Regions from separate parts of the Streptomyces sp. NPDC101151 genome, predicted to be linked through region 3. Evidence: riboswitches for the same ligand, from Rfam matches in the RefSeq annotation. Region 3 holds a riboswitch; each other region holds the start of a gene.

Region 1 (2,190 bases), on a different contig from region 3:
CCGCCCTGTGCCCGCCCTCGCGGACGGCCTTCAGTGTCGGCGCGGTGGTGATCGCCGCCGACGGCACGGAGCTGGCGCGCGGCCACTCGCGGGAGGGCGGCGACCCCGTGGTGCACGCGGAGGAGGCGGCCCTCGCGAAGATCGACCCTGCCGACCCGCGCCTTCCCGGCGCCACCGTCTACAGCAGCCTGGAACCCTGCTCCCGCCGAGCCTCCCGCCCTGCCCCCTGTGCCCAGCTGATCCTGCGGGCGGGCGTACGGCGGGTGGTCACGGCCTGGCGCGAGCCGGACACGTTCGTGACGGCGGCCGACGGGACCGGGGTGCTGGTGGACGCGGGCGTGGCGGCCGTCCTGCTGCCCGAGTACGAGGGTCTGGCGAAGGCGCCGAACGCGCACCTGCTGCCCTGAGCGGCAGCTCACGCAGGCGCGTGTGCTTGGGCGTCCCGCGCATGGCGTACACTGGAGTCACAACGACGCGGGGTGGAGCAGCTCGGTAGCTCGCTGGGCTCATAACCCAGAGGTCGCAGGTTCAAATCCTGTCCCCGCTACTGAAAGCCCAGGGCCGGAATCCAGCACATGGATTCCGGCCCTGAGTGTTTTCCCGGACCTGTGCCACCCGCAGGTCCGGACGCCCGTGTCACCCACAGTGAGCGGACGGGAGCCCTCCGCATAACAGTCGAGTCACCCTCAAAACCGCTGTGACTCCTGAACGTCGGCCAACTCGCCCGTTTTCCGCCGGTCCTGGCACGTACGTCCCGCCTGGAAAACGTTAATGATCAAGCCGAACGGCTTGGAATCTGGCTACCGGGTCTATTAACGTTCGATAACGCAGCGCGGTCGTCCCAGCCGTCACAAGAGACGGCTCCGTGCTCACGAGCCGAATCCCGCAAGGGAACCGGGGAACCACCACCTTGGGGTGAATCGCACGGAAGCCGTCGTGAACCGTTCTGGTTCCACGACCGGTTTACGCGCGTAGGAGACCTTCCTGCTCCGAACCCGTCAGCTAACCCGGTAGGCGGAGGAAGGAAAGGAGCACGCCCGCGTGGCGTCCAACCGGCCTGCCCCAGAAGCCCCGTTCGTGCCGAGTCAGCGCGAGACCGAATCCTTCGGCTACTTCGGCGCTCAGCGCACCGAAGAGGGCCCCTGGGAGGAATGGAACCCCACCGAGGAGTCCATACGGCCGGTGCGCGGCCGGCATCGCGTCGCCAAGCAGCGCGGCGGCGGACTCGCCCGCAGCTCCACGGTCCTCGGCGTCGGCGTCATAGCCGCCGTCGGCGCGGGCGGCATGGCCAGCGCCAACACCGGCAAGCCGCCGCTGTCCATCTCCATGCCCGACCTGCCCTCGGTAGGTCACCTGTTCGACGACTCCTCCGACGCGCCCAAGGCCGACGCGGCCTCGCTGAGCAATGTCGGTACGACCTCCGCGGACAGCGACCAGAGCGATTCCGACGCGGGCGAGGCCCTGCGCAACCGGATCATGGCCCAGGCCGAGCAGCAGCAGAGCAAGGCCGACGGCAAGGTCACCGCCGCCGCCGTCGCCGCCGCCGAGAAGCAGACCGCCGACGCGGCCGCCCAGGCGGAGAAGGAAGCCGCCGCCAAGGCCGCCACTGCCAAGGCCGAGGCCGAGGCCGACGCCAAGAAGGCGGCCGCCGAGGCCAAGAAGAAGGCCGAGGCGGAGCGCCTGGCAGAGCTGGCCAAGCAGTACACGCTGCCGACCTCGTCGTACACGATCACCTCGACCTTCGGCCAGGCCGGTTCGATGTGGTCCTCCGGCTACCACACCGGCCTCGACTTCGCCGCGCCCACCGGCACGCTCATCAAGGCCGTCCACAGCGGCAAGATCACCGAGGCGGGCTGGGCCGGCTCCTACGGCTACCGGACCATCCTGACCCTGGACGACGGTACCGAGCTGTGGTTCTGCCACCAGTCCTCGATCAACGTCTCCGTCGGCCAGGAGGTCAGCACCGGCGACGTCATCGGCCGTGTCGGCGCCACCGGCAACGTCACCGGCCCGCACCTCCACCTGGAGGTCCACCCGGGCGGCCAGTCCACCGGCATCGACCCGATGGCGTGGCTGCGCGGCAAGGGCCTCACCCCCTGAGCGGCCGCTGACCCGCTCCTGACCGACCCCTCATCCGGTCCCCGGCAGCCCCGACGACAACCCCCCGACGTCAGGGCTGCCGGTCGTTCT
Region 2 (2,190 bases), on a different contig from region 3:
GAGCTGGCCGAGGCGGGGAAATGGGTGGCTCTCTACAAGGAGATCCGTCCGGTGGTCCAGCGGGGCGACCTCTACCGGCTGCGGCCTCCGGTGGGCGGTCTTGGCGCCGTCCAGTACGTCCTCGGGAACGAGACGGTGGTCCTCGCCTGCCTCCAGGCGCAGAGCTACGGCGAGCCGGTGCCGGCGGTGCGGCTGCGCGGACTCGACCCGACAGCATCGTATGAATGCCGTGAAACGGGCGAAGTGCACCGTGGTGCGGTCCTGCTGCACCACGGATGGCACACCGGGCTGACGGGTGACCTGGATGCGGCGATTCTCCGACTGTGCCGCATTTGAGCGATATATCCGAATTAGAGCCTTCATTCCAACTCGCTCTGGAATAAAGAGGCATGGGCGGGTGGTGCGTGAGGAGCGTCATATTCGTGACCGTGTGTCGCGCGTCATGTCCACGTAATTCCCATATCGACACGGGGAATTGAAAAGGGCAGGGATCCGGGAATTTACGGAGAGTGACCGTGAATTCCCGAATTCGATCATCTGGACCGGTGATGCCGGGAACCTACTGCTTGTCCGGCTGCGTCTTGCTCGCTTACGTTCGCCACCAATCCGGACGGAACGCCGAATCCTGCCGCCGCCCGGAGTCCCCACACACTTCACCCGTGTTCGGCAGGAGCGGGGGACCCGCCAGGTACGACTGCCTGTCCCGGTCTCCGGGGCAGGCTCGGGGTGCAGTCGCGCACCGCGCGGCCGGGCAGCTCCAGCCCGAACCCGACAGCTCACCTCGCAGGCGGCGGAGAGGAATGCGCCATGCCCGCGAAGGGTAAGCACCGCCGTCCCAAGACCCCGCGATTCACCCGCTCGATCGCCGTCGCCGGAACCGGTGGCGCCGCGCTGGCACTGCCGCTCTTCGGTGCCACCGGAGCGCACGCCGTCACCGCGCAGCCCGCTTCCGGAAAGACCGTGCAGTCCCTTCCGGTCGTGCAGAAGGCGACCGTGAAGAAAGCCCCCGCACGGCAGAATTCGGGCGGGCACACCTACACGGTGAAGTCCGGCGACTGGCTTGCGAAGATCGCCGACGAGCAGAACATCAGTGGCGGCTGGCACCGGGTCTACGCCGACAACCGGCAGGCCGTCGGCGAGAACCCCTCGCTGATCCACCCGGGTCTGAAGCTGACGCTCGGTGCGAAGGCCGCCCCCAAGCACACGGAGTCCTCCGCGCCTACGCAGACCCCGCAGCCGTCGCAGCCCCGGCCGAAGGTCTCCCCGCAGACCTCGCAGCCGTCGCAGCCCTCCCAGTCCAGGTCGGACACCGCCCCGCAGGCCTCCCGGTACAGCCGGACCGCGGGGTCGGCCGCCACGGTCACCTCCACCGGCTACTCCCTCCCGGTCGCCGGCGCCACCGTCGGCACGGCCTACCACGTGGCCGGCAGCATGTGGTCCAGCGGCTACCACACCGGTGTCGACTTCGTCGTACCGACCGGCACCTCTCTCAAGGCCGTCGGAGCCGGCACGGTCGTCTCCGCCGGGTGGGGCGGCGCGTACGGCAACCAGGTCGTCATCAAGCTGAGCGACGGCTACTACGCCCAGTACGGCCACCTCTCGCAGCTGTCCGTCTCGGCCGGCCAGACCGTGACCGCGGGCCAGCAGATCGGCCTGTCCGGCGCCACCGGCAACGTGACCGGCCCCCACCTGCACTTCGAGATCCGTACCACCCCGGACTACGGCTCGGACGTGGACCCGCTCGCCTACCTCCGCTCGCACGGCGTCGCCGTCTGAGGCTCCCCCTCTGCGGGACTCGCTCCTGAGGAACCACCTGCCTGACACGCGCGCCGAAGGCCGGACCTCGATCCCCGGGTCCGGCCTTCGGTGTGTCCGCTCGCGCATCGACTGTCGCCGATCGCACGGTCAACGCGCCTGCCGGGCAGGCTATTCCTGGCTTGGCAAATTATTTAAGGGTGTCTCATCTCACCGTTCGTCAACCCCTGCCTACGGTCGCGTAGGTCACATCCGAAGGTGAATCATGGTCCGACGTGGCAGACGATTCGAAGAATGACAACAGATCAGTGATCGGGTCGTACGTGGCGGTGGGGGACAGCTTCACCGAGGGCGTCGGCGACCCCGGGCCCGACGGGGCGTTCGTAGGCTGGGCCGACCGCTTCGCGGTACTGCTCGCCGACCGGCGTCCCGAGG
Region 3 (2,190 bases):
ACGCCTCGTCCATGACGTCGTCGTGGTAGAGCGTGGCCAGGTGGGTCAGCTCCACGACGACGGCCGACGGTACGACGCCCGGCGCGTACGGATCGCCGAACTGTGCCGCGAGCATCACGAGCAGCGGCCGGAACCGCTTCCCACCGGCCCGTACGAGGTGCTGCGCGGCCTCCGTGATGAACGGGACCTCGCTCTTGGTGGCTTCGAGCAAGCCTTCCTCGACAGCCGCCAATCCGGCCTGGACATCGGCCTCCAGAGCCTGGTCCCGCACGCTCAGCCCGAACGGCCCGACGACGGTCACGAGGGGTCTCCTGTCTGCAGGTGTCTGCTGGCGGTTACACGGTTTGTCGATAGGTCGCTGCCATCACTCAAGTCAGCGTATCCGGTCCTGTTTCGATCACCGATAGCGCCCACCGGTCCAGCCCGGGCGGTATCGGATCACGGCCGAAATATTTTTGATCATGCGATAAGGGCATACATCTGTTGACTTAACAGCTTCTTGCCCGTTTTGTCGCGAACTGAGTAGTGAGTGGAGTAATCCTTTTGCGCCACGGTCGGCGAATCCCCTAAATCCCTCATGTCCAGTTTGATACACTTCGCCACTTCGTGAGTTGGGTCACGTGCGCCTCCGGACCCCGCCTGCCGCACCGCACCCGATTCCCCCTTGCCGTATCGGCCAGTTGAGGGTTGGCAACCGCAAAGGATCAAGCACCCCATATCCCGAAGATCAAGGTCAACTGGCACTTTATGCGAATCCGACACTTGTTTCGGACATGTGCTCTCGCATAGCTTCCGGGCCAGTCAGGCGAACGCCGAATCCTGCCGCGCCTGACACAACCCATCGACGAACTCATTCGTACGGCAGGAGCGGGGGACCCAGGTAAGCCGCCGGACCGGACAGCACTCGCCACACCGGAACGGCTAGGGGTGAAGTCGTGCCTCCCCCCAGGGGCACGGCCGGGCACCTCCCCGCCCGAACCCGACAGCTCACCTCGCAGGCGACGGAGAGGACTTCCCCCATGTCTGCTGCCGCTCAGTCCCGCCGCGCCCGCACCGGCCGCCTCGTCCGCAAGCTCGCTGCCATCGGCACCGGTGCCACCGTGCTCGCCCTTCCGCTCGTCGGCGCTGCCAGCGCCTCCGCGGCCACCCCCACGGCCACCACGCCGTCCACCACGCTGGCCGGGTACCCGAACAACCTCGACGGGTGGATCCGCGAGTCGCTCGCGATCATGGCCGAGAAGAAGATCCCGGGCTCGTACAACGGCATCTACCGCAACATCATCCGCGAGTCGTCGGGCAACCCGAAGGCCATCAACCTCTGGGACTCCAACGCCGCCAAGGGCATCCCGTCCAAGGGCCTGCTCCAGGTCATCGACCCGACGTTCAACTCCTACCACGTGGCCGGAACGTCGTTCGACATCTACGACCCGGTCGCGAACATCACGGCCGCCTGCAACTACGCGGCCGCGCGCTACGGGTCGATGGACAACGTCTTCGGCGCCTACTGACCGGCACCGGCGACACGCCCTACTGATATCCCGGTCAGTCGGTCGGGAAGAGTCTTTCGAGGACGACGGCGACGCCGTCGTCCTCGTTCGACATGGTGATCTCATCGGCGACGGCCTTGAGTTCGGGGTGGGCGTCGGCCATGGCGACGCCTCGTCCGGCCCAGTCGAACATGGGGATGTCATTGGGCATGTCCCCGAAGGCGAGGGCCTGTCCGGCCTCGATCCCCAGGTGCTCGGCGGCCAGCGCCAGCCCCGTCGCCTTGGTGACACCGCTCGGCTGGAGCTCCACGGTCCCGGGTCCCGACATCGTGACCGTCGCCAGCGAGCCCACCGCCGAGCGCGCGATCGCCGCCAATTCGTCGTCGGACAGCGAGTGGTGGCGCAGCAGCACCTTGCTGATGGGCTCGCGCCACAGGTCGTCGCGCCGCCCGACCCGCACGGCGGGCAGGGTCGGGTGCGGCATCAGATACCCAGGTTCGATCAGCGTGAGCCCGTCCACGCCGTCCTGGTCGACGGCCGCGTAGACCTGCCCCACCTCCGCCTCGATCTTGCCGAGCGCGGTCTCGGCCAGTTCCCGGTCCAGCCGGACCGACCACAGCAGGCGGCCGGCGGCGGCGTCGTAGACCTGCGCACCCTGCCCGCACACCGCGAGCCCCGTGCAGCCGAGGCCGTCCAGCAGGGG
Region 4 (2,190 bases), 190 kb from region 3:
CGACACAGGCCAGCCACAGGAAGACCAGGGACACCGTTTCGGCACCCGTCAGATGCAGGCCGACCGACACAATGCCGGTCGCCATGACGGCGGCCCCCGCCGCCGGCGGACGCCCCACCCACCACGCACGCAGAGCCGAGATCCTGGGCATGCGCCCGATGCTAGGTATCCCCGCGCGCCCCACGCGCAGGGCACGCGCGCGTGGGGCTCGAAAAGAGCACGTCAGGCAGGCCGGACCACGCTGCGGATGATCGATTCTCCTCCGTGGTGGACGGACTCCTCGCGGATGTACGCGCCAGGTCTCGGTGAGTGGATCATCATCCCGTCGCCGGTGCAGAGGCCGACATGGCTGTGGTCGTCATGGAAGAAGACCAGGTCACCGGGGTGCGCGTCGGCGAGGGAGACCGCGGTGCCCGCGGCGGCCTGGTCGCGCGCGGTGCGCGGCAGGGTGACGCCGGCGGCCCTCCAGGCGGCCTGGATGAGGCCGGCGCAGTCGTAGGAGCCCGGGCCGCTGGCCCCGTTCACATACGGCTTGCCGATCTGGGCGCGGGCGAAGGCGATCGCCTTCTCGGCCTTGGTGGCCTGCGCGCCGGAGGACCCGTACGACGGCGTACCGGCCTCCTCCTGCGGCCACTGCCCGAGCGTGGACTGCCGCACCTGCTCCGGGGCGGTCGGCCGGGACAGCAGCTCACGGGCGGAGGCGAGCTTCCTCTGGACGGCTGCCTTGGCGCTCTTGGGGTCGTGCGGCGTCGCGGCTGGCGTCGCAAGCGGCGGCGTGATCGGCGACACGGGGGCCGTCGCGGCCGGCGGCACGAGCGTCGTCGCAACCGGCGGCACGAGCGTCGTCGCAACCGGCGGCACGGCGGGCGGCGCGACCGGCGGCACGAGGGTCGTCGCAACCGGCGGCACGGCGGGCGGCGCGACCGGTGTCTCCAGGCTCCTGGTCGTCTCCTGCCGTTTCTTCACGGTCGAGGCCAGCCGGTCCATCAGCCGGTTCTGGGCGAAGTAGTCCGGCGGGCGTTCCGCATGCTCCTGCGGGGCGTCCGCGGACAGGGCCTTCCCGCGGAGGGCGTCCGGACGCCCTCGCTGCCGGTCGGCCCGCTCCGTGGCCTCCTCGGGCCGCTCGGTGGCCGAGTCCGCCCGGCGATAGAGCTCGTCGACCTTCTTCTCGATCTCCTCCAGGCTCGGCCTGCCGTCGTCGGCGTGGGCGGTCCCGGCCGTCTGGGACAGTACGGCCACGGAGGTGAGGGCGGCGGTGGCGAGAGCGGGCGTGCGGAGGCCCGGTCCCCCGGTTCCGCCGGGGCGCGGCTTGCGGTGCGACGCCAAGGGTGGCGACTCCTTCCAATGTGCCGCCTACCGGGTTAGCTGTCGGGTTCGGGCGGGTGCTTCGGAAGGGTTGCCCTACGGCGTCGTCCCGGGTGGGAGTCGGCCGATTCACCCCAGGATCGGTGGGTCCCCGGCTCCGGCTGCCCTGAAGGCGCACCGGACTCGGCGGAGGCCGCGGCGCTCGGCGACGTTCGCCGGAAGGGTTCGTGCGGCCTGACGGCAACCTAGCCAACTGGTGTGACTCCTGTGAAGGTTGGTGTGCCATATGTCCGATACATTTCCGTGACCTGAGGGCACTTTCATACGCGTGTGACAAGGCGCTTCCGCAGCGTGAGGGCTCGGAGGGCACCCGCGGGTGCGTTGATCAACTCTTCGGGAAACCGGCCATGTTCCCGGGGTGGCGGCCGGTTGTCGGTGCGGCGCCCTAAACTCGGAGAGCGATGAGCAGCCTCTTTGACGACAGCTTCCTGGCGGACCTCCAGAGCCCTCGCGGGCGCGAGGAGGAATCCCCGCCGCCGCCCGAGGACGATCACGCTCCGGAGCCGCTTCCGGACGATCTGTTCGGCGGGAAGTTCGACGCACCGCCGGACCGGGACGCGTACTACCGCGACGGCGCCCCGCGCCCCGCGATCGACGCGGCAGCGCTCCTGGAGGGGCTGAACGAGAACCAGCGCGCCGCGGTCGTCCATGCCGCCTCGCCGCTGCTCATCGTCGCCGGCGCCGGCTCCGGCAAGACCCGCGTGCTCACCCACCGCATCGCCCACCTGCTCGCCGAGCGGAACGTGCACCCGGGCCAGATCCTCGCGATCACCTTCACCAACAAGGCCGCGGGCGAGATGAAGGAGCGCGTCGAACAGCTCGTCG

The links. A riboswitch is a leader RNA that binds a small molecule or an ion and turns the genes downstream of it on or off. The one in region 3 is predicted to bind cyclic di-AMP.
Region 1: it holds a riboswitch for cyclic di-AMP, as region 3 does, so the genes downstream of both, ACIRU3_RS13160 (M23 family metallopeptidase) here and ACIRU3_RS02250 (transglycosylase SLT domain-containing protein) in region 3, are expected to answer to the same signal.
Region 2: it holds a riboswitch for cyclic di-AMP, as region 3 does, so the genes downstream of both, ACIRU3_RS06855 (peptidoglycan DD-metalloendopeptidase family protein) here and ACIRU3_RS02250 (transglycosylase SLT domain-containing protein) in region 3, are expected to answer to the same signal.
Region 4: it holds a riboswitch for cyclic di-AMP, as region 3 does, so the genes downstream of both, ACIRU3_RS01290 (C40 family peptidase) here and ACIRU3_RS02250 (transglycosylase SLT domain-containing protein) in region 3, are expected to answer to the same signal.

The regions. Positions count from the first base shown of each region.
Region 1 is NZ_JBIWPP010000005.1:468,699-470,888, forward strand. It holds gene ACIRU3_RS13150 (dihydrofolate reductase family protein) at 1-407, shown strand, start outside; tRNA gene ACIRU3_RS13155 (tRNA-Met) at 474-547, shown strand; cyclic di-AMP (ydaO/yuaA leader) riboswitch at 865-1,034, shown strand; gene ACIRU3_RS13160 (M23 family metallopeptidase) at 1,042-2,100, shown strand.
Region 2 is NZ_JBIWPP010000003.1:229,127-231,316, forward strand. It holds gene ACIRU3_RS06850 (alpha-galactosidase) at 1-336, shown strand, start outside; cyclic di-AMP (ydaO/yuaA leader) riboswitch at 640-803, shown strand; gene ACIRU3_RS06855 (peptidoglycan DD-metalloendopeptidase family protein) at 808-1,776, shown strand; gene ACIRU3_RS06860 (SGNH/GDSL hydrolase family protein) at 2,064-2,190, shown strand, end outside.
Region 3 is NZ_JBIWPP010000001.1:468,585-470,774, forward strand. It holds gene ACIRU3_RS02245 (polyprenyl synthetase family protein) at 1-301, opposite strand, end outside; cyclic di-AMP (ydaO/yuaA leader) riboswitch at 801-1,014, shown strand; gene ACIRU3_RS02250 (transglycosylase SLT domain-containing protein) at 1,020-1,508, shown strand; gene ACIRU3_RS02255 (HAD family hydrolase) at 1,543-2,190, opposite strand, start outside.
Region 4 is NZ_JBIWPP010000001.1:280,455-282,644, reverse strand. It holds gene ACIRU3_RS01295 (tellurite resistance/C4-dicarboxylate transporter family protein) at 1-151, opposite strand, end outside; gene ACIRU3_RS01290 (C40 family peptidase) at 223-1,326, opposite strand; cyclic di-AMP (ydaO/yuaA leader) riboswitch at 1,334-1,504, opposite strand; gene pcrA (DNA helicase PcrA) at 1,767-2,190, shown strand, end outside.